Regions from separate parts of the Pseudomonas sp. KU43P genome, predicted to be linked through region 4. Evidence: predicted binding sites of a transcription regulator. Region 4 holds the regulator's gene; each other region holds the start of a gene.

The links. The regulator sigma-54, encoded in region 4, starts transcription at its own class of promoters, with help from an activator protein. The targets are predictions, from matches to a motif close to ANTGGCATNNANNTTGCTNT.
Region 1: the regulator sigma-54 is predicted to act here: its motif matches at 2,076-2,095, upstream of glnA (type I glutamate--ammonia ligase).
Region 2: the regulator sigma-54 is predicted to act here: its motif matches at 1,251-1,270, upstream of KU43P_RS19005 (CmpA/NrtA family ABC transporter substrate-binding protein).
Region 3: the regulator sigma-54 is predicted to act here: its motif matches at 2,080-2,099, upstream of flgB (flagellar basal body rod protein FlgB).

Annotation. Positions count from the first base shown of each region.
Region 1 is NZ_AP019365.1:386,607-389,678, forward strand. It holds gene KU43P_RS01770 (chorismate mutase) at 1-420, opposite strand, end outside; gene glnA (type I glutamate--ammonia ligase) at 571-1,977, opposite strand; gene thiI (tRNA uracil 4-sulfurtransferase ThiI) at 2,449-3,072, shown strand, end outside.
Region 2 is NZ_AP019365.1:4,160,603-4,163,674, forward strand. It holds gene rmf (ribosome modulation factor) at 1-61, shown strand, start outside; gene KU43P_RS19000 (quinone-dependent dihydroorotate dehydrogenase) at 159-1,184, opposite strand; gene KU43P_RS19005 (CmpA/NrtA family ABC transporter substrate-binding protein) at 1,313-2,515, shown strand; gene KU43P_RS19010 (ANTAR domain-containing response regulator) at 2,527-3,072, shown strand, end outside.
Region 3 is NZ_AP019365.1:1,671,259-1,674,330, forward strand. It holds gene KU43P_RS07690 (GAD-like domain-containing protein) at 1-70, opposite strand, end outside; gene KU43P_RS07695 (GAD-like domain-containing protein) at 183-794, opposite strand; partial or broken gene KU43P_RS07700 (DUF6861 domain-containing protein) at 860-1,423, shown strand; gene KU43P_RS07705 (DUF6861 domain-containing protein) at 1,379-1,804, opposite strand; gene flgB (flagellar basal body rod protein FlgB) at 2,146-2,553, shown strand; gene flgC (flagellar basal body rod protein FlgC) at 2,556-2,999, shown strand; gene flgD (flagellar hook assembly protein FlgD) at 3,015-3,072, shown strand, end outside.
Region 4 is NZ_AP019365.1:1,102,567-1,105,638, reverse strand. It holds gene lptB (LPS export ABC transporter ATP-binding protein) at 1-418, shown strand, start outside; gene KU43P_RS04965 (RNA polymerase factor sigma-54) at 594-2,087, shown strand; gene hpf (ribosome hibernation-promoting factor, HPF/YfiA family) at 2,166-2,474, shown strand; gene ptsN (PTS IIA-like nitrogen regulatory protein PtsN) at 2,487-2,951, shown strand; gene rapZ (RNase adapter RapZ) at 2,954-3,072, shown strand, end outside.

The DNA.
Region 1 (3,072 bases), 720 kb from region 4:
AAGGCGGCTCAGCTCGAGCAGTAGTGCTGTCTGCAGCTCGTCCAGGCGTGGACGAATTTCATTGGCAAGGTCGAGCCGGGCGGCCGGCGGCCTTTGTCCGAGCGAGTTCCAGCGGTCGATCAGGCTGTACTGAACAAGTTTGTTGGCTTCGATCTGGTCGTTGAAGAAGGCGGCGGCGCGCTCAGGCGTGAGGCCGTAGTCGGGTGCCATTTCGCTTACTCGCGAAAGCACTTCCTGCTCGCGCGCCGGCGCGGTGACCGGCAGGTTGTGGTCCCACTTGTGAACCGCCACCGAGCTGGCCAGGTCCAGCCGCTGTTCGATGCTGGACATCAGCGGGAGGAAGGGAGAGGGTGCAGGCGGATGTGCATGGCAGCCGAGCAAGACGAAGCTGAAGGTAAGGGGAAGCAGGGCAAGGCGCATGGTGATCTCCATATTCTAGGAGACTTAAGTGTGCCCATGCGGTCAACTTCTGCTTGTAGGACGCGTCCGATTCACGCTGAGCAGAAACAAAAACGGCCTTCAGAAGAAGGCCGTTTCCGGTGATTTCATCGACGCAAGGCGCCGATCAAATCAGCAGCTGTAGTACAGCTCGTATTCCAGCGGGTGAACGAAGGTGCGGACCTTGATTTCTTCTTCGCTCTTCAGTTCGATGAAGGCATCGATGAAGTCGTCGGAGAACACGCCGCCCTTTGTCAGGAACGCACGGCCTTTATCCAGCTCTTCCAGAGCTTCTTTCAGGCTACCGCAAACCTGCGGGATGTCCTTCGCCTCTTCAGGCGGCAGGTCGTACAGGTTCTTGTCGGCTGCATCGCCTGGGTGGATCTTGTTCTGGATGCCGTCCAGGCCAGCCATCAGCAGGGCTGCGAAGGCCAGGTACGGGTTGGCCGATGGGTCCGGGAAGCGCGCTTCGATACGGCGGGCTTTCGGGCTGCCGACGTAAGGAATACGGATCGAAGCGGAACGGTTACGGGCCGAGTAGGCCAGCATGACCGGGGCTTCGAAGCCTGGGACCAGGCGCTTGTAGGAGTTGGTCGACGGGTTGGTGAAGCCGTTCAGGGCCTTGCCGTGTTTGATGATGCCGCCGATGAAGTACAGAGCGGTGTCGGACAGGCCGGCATAGCCTTCACCCGAGAAGGTGTTCTTGCCGTCTTTCCAGATCGACATGTGCACGTGCATGCCCGAGCCGTTGTCGCCGTACAGTGGCTTCGGCATGAAGGTGGCGGTGCGGCCGTAAGCGTCGGCAACGTTGTGCACGACGTATTTCAGGGCCTGTACTTCGTCAGCCTTCTTCACCAGGGTGTTGAACTTGACGCCGATTTCGTTCTGGCCGGCAGTCGCCACTTCGTGGTGGTGAACTTCGACGGTCTGGCCCATTTCTTCCAGTGCGTTGCACATGGCAGTACGGATTTCGTGGTCGTGGTCGAACGGCGGAACCGGGAAGTAGCCGCCTTTCACGCCTGGGCGGTGGCCTTTGTTGCCGCCTTCCACATCAGCGCCGGTCATCCACGAGCCTTGCTCGGAGAAGATCTTGAACATCGAGCCGGAGATGTCCGACTGGAACTTCACTTCGTCGAAGATGAAGAACTCAGGCTCCGGGCCTGCGAATACGGTGTCACCGATGCCGGTGCTCTTCAGGTACTCTTCGGCGCGCTTGGCGATGCCGCGCGGGTCACGATCGTAGCCCTGCATGCTCGACGGGTCGACGATGTCGCAGGTGATGATCAGGGTCGGCTCTTCGGTGAACGGGTCCAGCACGGCAGTGTCGTCAACCGGCATCAGGATCATGTCGGAAGCTTCGATGCCTTTCCAGCCAGCGATGGAGGAGCCGTCGAACATCTTGCCGACTTCGAAGAAGTCTTCGTCCAGGCCATCACGCGCTGGCATGGTCACGTGATGCTGAATGCCTTTGGTGTCCGTGAAACGCAGATCAATCCACTTGACGTCATGATCTTTGATGAGTTGAACCGACTTCGACATGTTGTCCTCCGGATGGTCTAGAGCGCGGTGGGCCGCTGCCCTGGAAAAAAGGGTGTTGCCGGGCGCGGATAGTCGGCCAAGCTTACCTGCCTCACAAGGGAGCAAATTGCATGCCAGTGCCCGAAAATGGCGAGGGCGGGATAAAAGGGGGCGTTTGCGGGCTTCTGCTGCCGCGTTGCTCGGGGAAAATGCACCTTTAAGATGCGGGTTTCTGCCTTGGTGCACCAATAGCGTGCATTTAAATGAGGTAGTGCTTCCTTTGAGGGCCTCATCGCCGGCAAGCCGGCTCCCACCAGGCAACCCTGCGTCTGAGACCTGCACCTCCCCTGTGGGAGCCGGCTTGCCGGCGATAAGGCCGGTGCAGGCAATATAAATCCAACCTTCTGTACAAAAGTTGGTCAAATCCTGAGCAATTTCCGATATAATTCGCGCCCCTCATTTTCGGCAGGCCCTGCGCGCGCTGTTAAACCAATGAAACTTATCGTCAAAGTCTTCCCAGAGATCACCATCAAGAGCCGGCCGGTGCGCAAGCGCTTCATCCGCCAGCTCGGCAAGAACATCCGCAACGTGCTCAAGGATCTGGATCCTGAGCTCGCGGTCGATGGTGTCTGGGACAATCTCGAAGTGGTCACCCGCGTCGAGGACGAAAAGGTACAGCGCGAGCTGATCGAGCGCCTCACCTGCACCCCGGGTATCACCCACTTCCTGCAGGTCGAGGAATACCCGCTGGGTGACTTCGACGACATCGTCGCCAAGTGCAAGCAGCACTTCGGCCACCTGCTGGCCGGCAAGCGCTTCGCCGTGCGCTGCAAGCGTGGCGGCCACCACGACTTCACCTCGATGGACGTCGACCGCTATGTCGGCAGCCAGTTGCGCCAGCAGTGCGGCGCCGTGGGCATCGACCTGAAAACCCCCGAAGTGCTGGTGCGCATCGAAATCCGCGACCAGCGCCTGTACGTTATCCACAATCAGCACCAAGGCATCGGCGGCTATCCGCTGGGCGCCCTGGAGCAGACCCTGGTACTGATGTCCGGTGGCTTCGACTCTACCGTGGCAGCCTACCAGATGATGCGTCGTGGCCTGATGACGCACTTC
Region 2 (3,072 bases), 2.8 Mb from region 4:
GGACGGAATGACTGGCACCGCTGGCATCCATAGACTCAACGAAAATCACGCCGTTGGCTGATCGAGGACACTGAATTCGAGTTACCATGCACGCCCCATCCGGGCGGCGGGCTAAGGCCCAGGGGCCCCTAGATGGGGCCCTTTTTTATGCCTGCCTCTTATGCCCGCGGCATGGCAGCGATGGCATCCACCGCCTCGCGAATCAACGCAGGCCCTTTATAGATAAAGCCTGAGTAGATCTGTACCAGGCTCGCACCGGCAGCGATCTTCTCTGCGGCGTGACGCCCTTCGGTGATCCCCCCCGCTGCAATGATCGGCAACTTGCCCGCCAACTCACCAGCCAGCACCTTGACGATGTGGGTGCTCTTTTCCAGCACCGGTGCGCCCGAGAGGCCACCCGCCTCACCCCCATGGGCCAGGCCTTCGACACCTTCGCGGCCGAGGGTGGTGTTGGTGGCGATCACTGCATCCATACCCGATTCCATCAGCGCCGCCGCGACCAGCGCGGTTTCTTCGTCGCTCATGTCCGGGGCGATCTTGATCGCCAGCGGCACACGCTTGCCGTGGGTGGAGGCCAACTGCTCACGGCGCTCGGCCAACGCATCGAGCAGTTGCTTGAGCGAATCACCGAACTGCAGGCTGCGCAGGCCCGGGGTGTTCGGCGAACTGACGTTGACGGTGATGTAGCTGGCCTCGGTGTAGACCTTGTCCAGGCAGATCAGGTAGTCGTCGACCGCTCGCTCCACCGGGGTATCGAAATTCTTGCCGATGTTGATGCCCAGCACACCGTCGTAACGCGCGGCACGCACACGCTGCAGCAGATGGTCGACGCCCAGGTTGTTGAAGCCCATGCGGTTGATGATCGCCGTCGCCTCCGGCAGGCGGAACAGACGCGGCTTGGGGTTGCCGGGCTGCGGGCGTGGGGTCACCGTGCCGATCTCGACGAAACCGAAGCCCAGCTGGGCAAAGCCATCGATGGCCGCGCCGTTCTTGTCCAGGCCTGCGGCCAAGCCTACCGGATTGGCAAAGTTCAACCCCATCACCGTCACCGGCAACGCCGCTGGCTGCTTGCAGAACATACCGTTGAGCCCGAGGCGGCCACCGGCACCGATCAGGTCCAGGGACAGGTCATGGGAAGTTTCCGGAGAAAGCTTGAACAGCAGCTGGCGGGCCAGGGTATACATGGGCGGGCAAGGCTCGGGGTGAGTGAGGGTGCGATTATAGCCAGCGCGCGCTCACCATGACAGGGCCTTGGCACATGCGTTGCTACATCGCCTGCACACGGCCTACTTCAGTACAGGCGAGGATCTTCGTGAATACATCACCTCTGGCATGGGTCAACGGCAGCGACGCGCCGGAAAAACCCAGCCTCGATATCGGTTTCATGGCCCTCACCGACTGCGCGTCAGTGGTGGTCGCTGCCACCCAAGGCTTTGCCCAACAACAGGGCCTGACCCTCAACCTCAGGCGCCAGGGCTCATGGGCCGGGCTGCGCGACAAGCTGGCCAGCGGCGAACTGGATGCTGCCCATTGCCTGTACGGGTTGGTCTACGCAGTGCATCTGGGCATCGGCGGCGTGCCAGCCAGCAGCATGGCCGTGCTCATGGGCCTGAACCAGAATGCCCAGGCGCTCAATCTATCCCCTGCCTTGCAACGCAAAGGCGTGACCAGCCCTGAGGCACTGGCTCGGCTGGTGCACCAGCATGGCGCGCGGTTGACCTTTGCCCAGACCTTCCCCACCGGCACCCATGCCATGTGGCTGTACTACTGGCTGGCCAGCCAGGGCATCCATCCACTGCACGATGTCGACAGCGTGGTGGTGCCGCCGGCGCAAATGGCCGCACACATCCAGGCCGACCGCATCGACGGTTTCTGCGTCGGCGAGCCCTGGGCTGCCGCCGCCATCGCACAAGGCCAGGGCTTCACCCTGGCCACCAGCCAGTCGATCTGGCCCGATCACCCGGAAAAAGTGCTGGCCTGTGCGCGCACTTTCGTCGAGCAGTACCCCAACAGCGCCCGGGCGCTGATCAAGGCAGTTCTTGCCGCCAGCCGCTTCATCGAGCAGAGCCAGGAGAACCGCCGCAGCACCGCGCAACTGCTGGCCGGCAGTGCTTATCTCGACACGCCTGCGGAAAACATCGAGCCGCGCCTGCTGGGCAACTATCAGGACGGCCTGGGCAACCAGTGGCAGGATCCTCACGCCCTGCGCCTGTTCGACCAGGGCCGCGCCAACCTGCCTTACCTGTCCGACGGCATGTGGTTCATGACCCAGTTCCGTCGCTGGGGCTTGCTGCGTGACGACCCCGATTACCTCGGTGTAGCCCGCCAGGTCCAGCAGCTCGCGCTGTACCGCGACGCCGCCGAAACGCTCGGGGTACCCTGCCCTGCCCAGCCCATGCGCAGCAGCCTGTTGATCGACGGCATACGCTGGGATGGCAGCGACCCCTATGGCTATGCCCGCAGCTTTCGCCTGCATGCGCTGGGCGATGCGCCTGGCGCGCGTGTCGGTTCGTGAGGGTCTCCACCATGCTGCGCATCCTGCTGATCGACGACACTCAGAAGAAGCTCGGCCGCCTCAAGGCGGCCCTGCGCCAAGCCGGCTTCGAGGTGATCGAAGCGCCAGACCTGACCATCGACCTGCCCGCCTGCGTCGAAACGGTGCGCCCGGACGTGGTGCTGATCGATACCGAGTCACCCGATCGCGATGTGATGGAGCAAGTGGTGATGGTCAGCCGCGAGCAGCCGCGGCCCATTGTGCTGTTCACCGACGAGCATGACCCAGGGGTGATGCGCCAGGCGATCCAGGCGGGTGTCAGCGCATACATCGTCGAAGGCATTCACGCGGCCAGGTTGCAACCGATCCTCGATGTCGCCATGGCCCGCTTCGAAAGCGACCAGGCGCTCAAGGCTCAGCTACTGGCGCGCGACCAGCAGTTGGCCGAGCGCAAGCGCATCGAGCAGGCCAAGGGACTGCTGATGAAAATGAAAGACTGCAACGAAGAACAGGCCTACACCCTGATGCGACGCCAAGCGATGAGCCGGCAGCAGAAACTGATCCAGGTGGCCGAACAG
Region 3 (3,072 bases), 570 kb from region 4:
ATGGTGGAACTTCCCTGCTCTCGATTGGCGAACCGAATTCTTCTAGGAAAATTGAAAAAGCCTCGTCCATATTTCGCCTCTTGGCGTCCGTTGTCACGGGGAAAGCTCAGTCGTTATTCGCCAAGGGCTGCATTGCAGCCCCCGGACTAATTATGCCTTAGTGATTTTGGAGTATTCTTTGGTTAAAAATCCGAGAAATTATACGGCTCAAGGGGCGCAATCTGGGATAGGAAAACGAGGTGTTCTTGAGCTTTTACCTTTTCGACATGATCAAGGCTGGCTGTTCCACCAAGCGACAAGGCGGGAACAAAAGCATACATTTCATCGTGCTTCACTATGCCGAGTCTTTTCTTTAAAGGCTCAAACATATCGTCGAAGTCATCAGTTTCTCGATCGCGCATCGCAAAGAAATTTTGTACGTGCCGATCCATGTTGACAATTTTTCTGTCTTTTCCTACGTAGCATGACAAGTAACCAATGATTTTCAGTGAAAACCCGGTTTGCTCTCCAAAAAAATAAAGGTCGCCAAAGGCGCTTCTTGCAATTAAATGGTATGTGTCTCTAGCGGCAAGTGCAGTGCCCTCAAGCCATGAGGCCGTCACTCCTTCGTAATCCTGCGGGTTAACAGTCCAAAATAGTCCGTCAGCATACCCACACCAGCCATGTTCTGCCCAGTATTCAAGCAATTGATTTGGTAGTCTATTTTTGTAACGTTCTAGACTTGACGGTGGAACTTCCTGTCGGTATGCAGGTTGTCCCATTGATTCAGTAAATATGGAGAATGCTTCGTCCATCGAGATTCTACCTTAAGTCAACATTTGTGCAGTTTTACGTTCATGAGGGCTGAATGGTCATCTGGGGCCATTCGCTCAGCGGCTGGATCCTCGGCGTGCTGGGGCTTGCCTCCATCGCCGAGTTCTTCGTCGAAGACCTGCCGCGCATCGGCGAGTACTACCTCGACGGCATGCACATCGCCTGGTAAGGCACGCGCAGCGATGGCCTCGACCCGTTCAGCCAGGACCACCCGGATACGGTCTCCCGTGCTGCTCATCACATTGCCTTGGGGCATGTGGAAGTGGTGGTGCTGCTGTTGGGGGCGATCGTCTCGTACCTCACCCGCGGACGCGGCGATGCCCGGGTGCTGGCGCAGGAAATGGCGGCCAGCAGCAAGGGCGCGCGACTGGGGCAGTGGATGCTCAAGCATGAGGAGGGGTTGAAGAAACGGCCGGATCTGCAGGTGCCGGAGCGGCACAAGGGCGCGATGGATGAAGTGCAGCCTCAGCAGTCGAATCGGCCTGCCGGCAAAGACAAGGAGCCTTCGAAGCGCAAGCCCGGTAGCATGCCTTTGCATACAGTGGCCTGGATTCAGGAAGAGCTATCACAGGTAATGAGTCCGGCCGAAGCCGAAGGGAATTACCCCCGCACCGCCGGTAAACGCCCCGAACCCGGCGCCGATGGCGCCGCCGGTGAGGGTGCTGGCGACGACGATCATCGCCATGTCCCTCACCACTCTCAGCAGGTCATCGACGATGCTGGCGATCTCAAGCTCGGCAAAGCGTTGGCGCAGCATGACGCTGGCTTGCCACTCGGCCTGGTTGAGGGCCGAGCGAACCGCCTTGACCCGATTCAGGTTGAGGGACAGCGAGGGGGCGGTCTGGTTGAGGTGATCGAGAAAATGGGCGCCTCCTTGATAGCCCATTGCGTCAATGATGCGTGATTCGATCTCGAGCCATGACGGCACGAGGTAATCCAGATACATGAGGTGTCTCCCTGACATCGCGTACAGGGGGAAATCACACCACATATCGACCGAGGAAATTTCCGTGAAGCTTGTGGGAAATTTCCTAAATTTCACCAAAAAAGGGCTGAAGATCGTTAATCAGAGTGGCGGCACTCGATATGCACCACGCCACTCAACCCAAGACATGCACCGCAACTGCCGTCAATTTTTTGCTTTGCCGCTTATGCCACCCGGCAATTGCCGCTTTCCCATGTCCAAGCGGAAGCACTTTGCCGCTTTTCTGGCATCGACATTTCCCCTGCAGTCTCCAAAGCCCAGCATTCACGGGCTTTTAAAACCTTGGCACAGCTCTTGCTCTATCTTCGGCAACGACATTCCGGTCAACCTTCGAAGGTTTCCCCGACATGAGCATCAGTTTCGACAAGGCACTTGGTATCCACGAAAAAGCCCTGGGCTTCCGCGCCCAGCGTGCCGAGGTGCTGGCCAACAACATCGCCAACGCCGACACGCCGAACTACAAGGCGCGTGACATGGACTTCTCCTCGGTGCTCGCCGCCGAGAGCCAGAAGCAGCAGAGCGGCCGTTTCGCCATGGAGCGCACCAACAGCCGCCACATCGAGGCCGAAGGCCTGGCGATGAACGACGAGAGCCTGCAGTACCGCACGCCGACGCAGCCGTCGATCGACCAGAACACCGTGGATGCGCAGATCGAGCAATCGAACTACACCGAAAACGCCATCGGCTTCCAGGCCAGCTTCACCTTGCTCAACAGTAAATTCAAAGGGCTGGTATCGGCCCTGCGCGGAGAATGACCATGTCCCTTTCCAGTGTTTTCAACATTGCCGGCAGCGGCATGAGCGCGCAGAACACCCGCCTCAACACCGTCGCTTCCAACATCGCCAACGCCGAGACCGTGTCGTCGAGCATCGATCAGACCTACCGCGCGCGTCACCCGGTGTTCGCCACAACCTTCCAGAATGCCCAGGCCGGCGGCAGCCAGTCGCTGTTCGAGGACCAGGGCGAGGCGGGGCAGGGTGTGCAGGTCAAAGGCATCGTCGAAGACCAAAGCAACCTCGAAGCACGTTACGAGCCTAATCACCCGGCGGCGAACAAGGACGGCTACGTCTATTACCCGAACGTCAACGTGGTCGAGGAGATGGCCGACATGATCTCCGCCAGCCGCGCGTTCCAGACCAACGCCGAGCTGATGAACACCGCCAAGAACATGATGCAGAAAGTCCTGACCCTGGGTCAGTGATAAGGAATCCAGACCATGGCAGTCGATAGCACCAGCGGTGTGAACCTCAACGATGTCCTGACGGCATCGGGCG
Region 4 (3,072 bases):
CGAAACGCGCAAGGACATCGATCGTGAAGGCCGGCGCAAGGAGCTCGAAAGCCTGCTGCAGGAGTTCCACATCAGCCATATCCGCGACAACCTCGGCATGAGCCTTTCCGGTGGCGAACGCCGCCGCGTCGAGATTGCACGTGCACTGGCGACCGCACCGAAGTTCATCCTGCTGGACGAACCCTTTGCCGGTGTCGACCCGATTTCCGTGGGCGACATCAAGCAGATCATCCACCACCTCAAGGCCAAGGGCATCGGTGTACTGATCACCGACCACAACGTCCGCGAAACCCTGGATATCTGCGAAACCGCGTACATCGTCAACGATGGCCAACTGATCGCCGAAGGCGATGCCGAAACCATCCTGGCCAACGACCTGGTCAAGGAAGTTTACCTGGGCCACGAGTTCCGACTCTGAATCCGAGGTAGGCCTGGAGCACTGGCAAACCGCCCTTGACGGGGCTTAAGTTGTTACAGTGCTCTAGGCAAACGCTACAATTTAAGGCATAAAACTTGCTTGAATTTGGCGCTTCGGCGCCCTCGTGTAGTGGATGGCGCATGCGCGCCGGCGAACAAGGTATTTAGCCCCTGCCATGAAACCATCGCTCGTCCTAAAAATGGGCCAGCAACTGACGATGACCCCGCAGTTGCAACAGGCCATTCGCCTACTTCAGCTTTCCACCCTGGACCTGCAGCAGGAAATCCAGGAGGCGCTGGAGTCCAATCCGATGCTCGAACGTCAGGAAGACGGCGACGACTTCGACAACAGCGACCCTATGGCGGACAACGCCGAGAACAAGCCAGTCGCCGAAGCGCAGGACAACAGCTTCCAGGAAAGCACCAGCAGTGCCGAAACCCTGGAAGAGGGTGAGTGGAACGAGCGCATCCCCAACGAGCTTCCGGTCGACACCGCCTGGGAAGACATCTACCAGACCAGCGCCAGCAGCCTGCCGAGCAACGATGACGACGAGTGGGACTTCACCACCCGCACATCTGCCGGCGAGAGCCTGCAGAGCCACCTGCTGTGGCAACTGAACCTGGCACCGATGTCCGACACCGACCGCCTGATCGCCGTCACCCTGATCGACAGCATCAACGGCCAAGGCTACCTGGAAGACACGCTCGAAGAGATCTGTGCCGGTTTCGACCCTGAGCTGGATATCGAACTGGACGAGGTCGAAGCGGTGCTGCACCGCATCCAGCAGTTCGAGCCCGCCGGGGTAGGCGCGCGCAACCTGGGTGAATGCCTGTTGCTGCAACTGCGCCAGCTACCTTCCAGCACCCCCTGGATGAGCGAAGCCCAGCGCCTGGTCAGCGATTTCATCGACCTGCTCGGCAGCCGCGACTACAGCCAGCTCATGCGCCGCATGAAGCTCAAGGAAGATGAGCTGCGCCAGGTCATCGAATTGGTGCAGAGCCTCAACCCGCGCCCAGGCTCGCAGATCGAATCCAGCGAACCCGAATACGTGGTGCCCGACGTGATCGTGCGCAAGGACAGCGAGCGCTGGCTGGTCGAACTGAACCAGGAGGCGATCCCACGGCTGCGGGTCAACCCGCAGTACGCAGGCTTCGTCCGCCGCGCCGACACCAGCGCCGACAACACCTTCATGCGCAACCAGCTGCAAGAGGCGCGCTGGTTCATCAAGAGCCTGCAAAGCCGCAATGAAACACTGATGAAGGTGGCCACACAGATCGTCGAACACCAGCGTGGTTTCCTCGACCACGGCGACGAAGCCATGAAGCCGCTGGTGCTGCACGATATCGCCGAAGCAGTGGGCATGCACGAGTCGACCATATCGCGGGTCACCACGCAGAAATACATGCACACGCCGCGCGGCATCTACGAACTGAAATACTTTTTCTCCAGCCACGTCAGCACCGCCGAGGGCGGTGAATGCTCGTCCACGGCGATCCGCGCGATCATCAAGAAACTGGTTGCGGCGGAAAATCAGAAAAAGCCATTGAGTGACAGCAAGATCGCTGGTTTACTGGAGGCACAAGGCATCCAGGTAGCCCGTCGCACCGTCGCCAAGTACCGCGAGTCCCTCGGCATCGCACCGTCGAGCGAGCGCAAGCGACTGATGTAGCCCCTGGGTGTGCCACAGCGTTTGTGGGGCAGGTGCAATACCTGCCTCTTTATGCACGGGCAACAAAGGAGAAGCTGTATGCAAGTCAATATCAGTGGACAGCATGTAGAAGTCACCCAGCCGCTGCGCGATTACGTGCTTGAAAAGCTTGCCAGGGTGGAGAGTCACTTCGACAAGATTACCAACGTGCAGGTCATCATGAAGGTCGAGAAGCTGCAACAGAAGGTCGAAGCGACCGTGCAGATTCCTGGCGGCGAAGTGGTTGCCAACGCGGAACACGAAGACATGTATGCAGCGATCGACGCCTTGGCCGACAAGCTCGACCGCCAATTGAAAAAACACAAGGAAAAACAGCAAAGCCTGCTGCAAGGTGCAGCCGCCCGCTGATCCCCCTCATCCATGATCCGACTTGAAACCATCCTGACCCCCGGCCGTTCCTTGGTGAACGTGCCGGGCGGCAGCAAGAAGCGCGCCCTGGAAAAGGTCGCCAACCTGATTGCCGAGCAAGTACCCGAGCTTGAGATGCAAGACGTCTTCGAAAAGCTCATCGCCCGGGAAAAACTCGGCTCCACTGGTTTCGGCAATGGCATTGCCATTCCCCACTGCCGGCTCGAAGGGTGCCTTTCACCCGTCAGCGCCCTGCTGCACCTGGATGCTCCGATCGACTATGACGCCATCGATGGCGCACCGGTCGATTTGCTGTTCGTCCTGCTGGTGCCAGAGGCCGCTACCGATGCCCATCTGGAACTGCTGCGCCAGATCGCCAGCATGCTCGATCGCAAGGAAGTTCGCGAGCGCCTGCGTGCTGCTCACAGCAGCGAGGCCCTGTACCAGGTTGTCCTGGACGCACAGAACGAGCACTGAACATGCGCCTGATCATCGTCAGCGGCCGGTCCGGCTCCGGCAAGAGTACCGCCCTCGATGTGCTGGAAGACAACGGCTACTACGTCATCGACAACCTGCCGGCCGGCTTGCTGCCGCAACT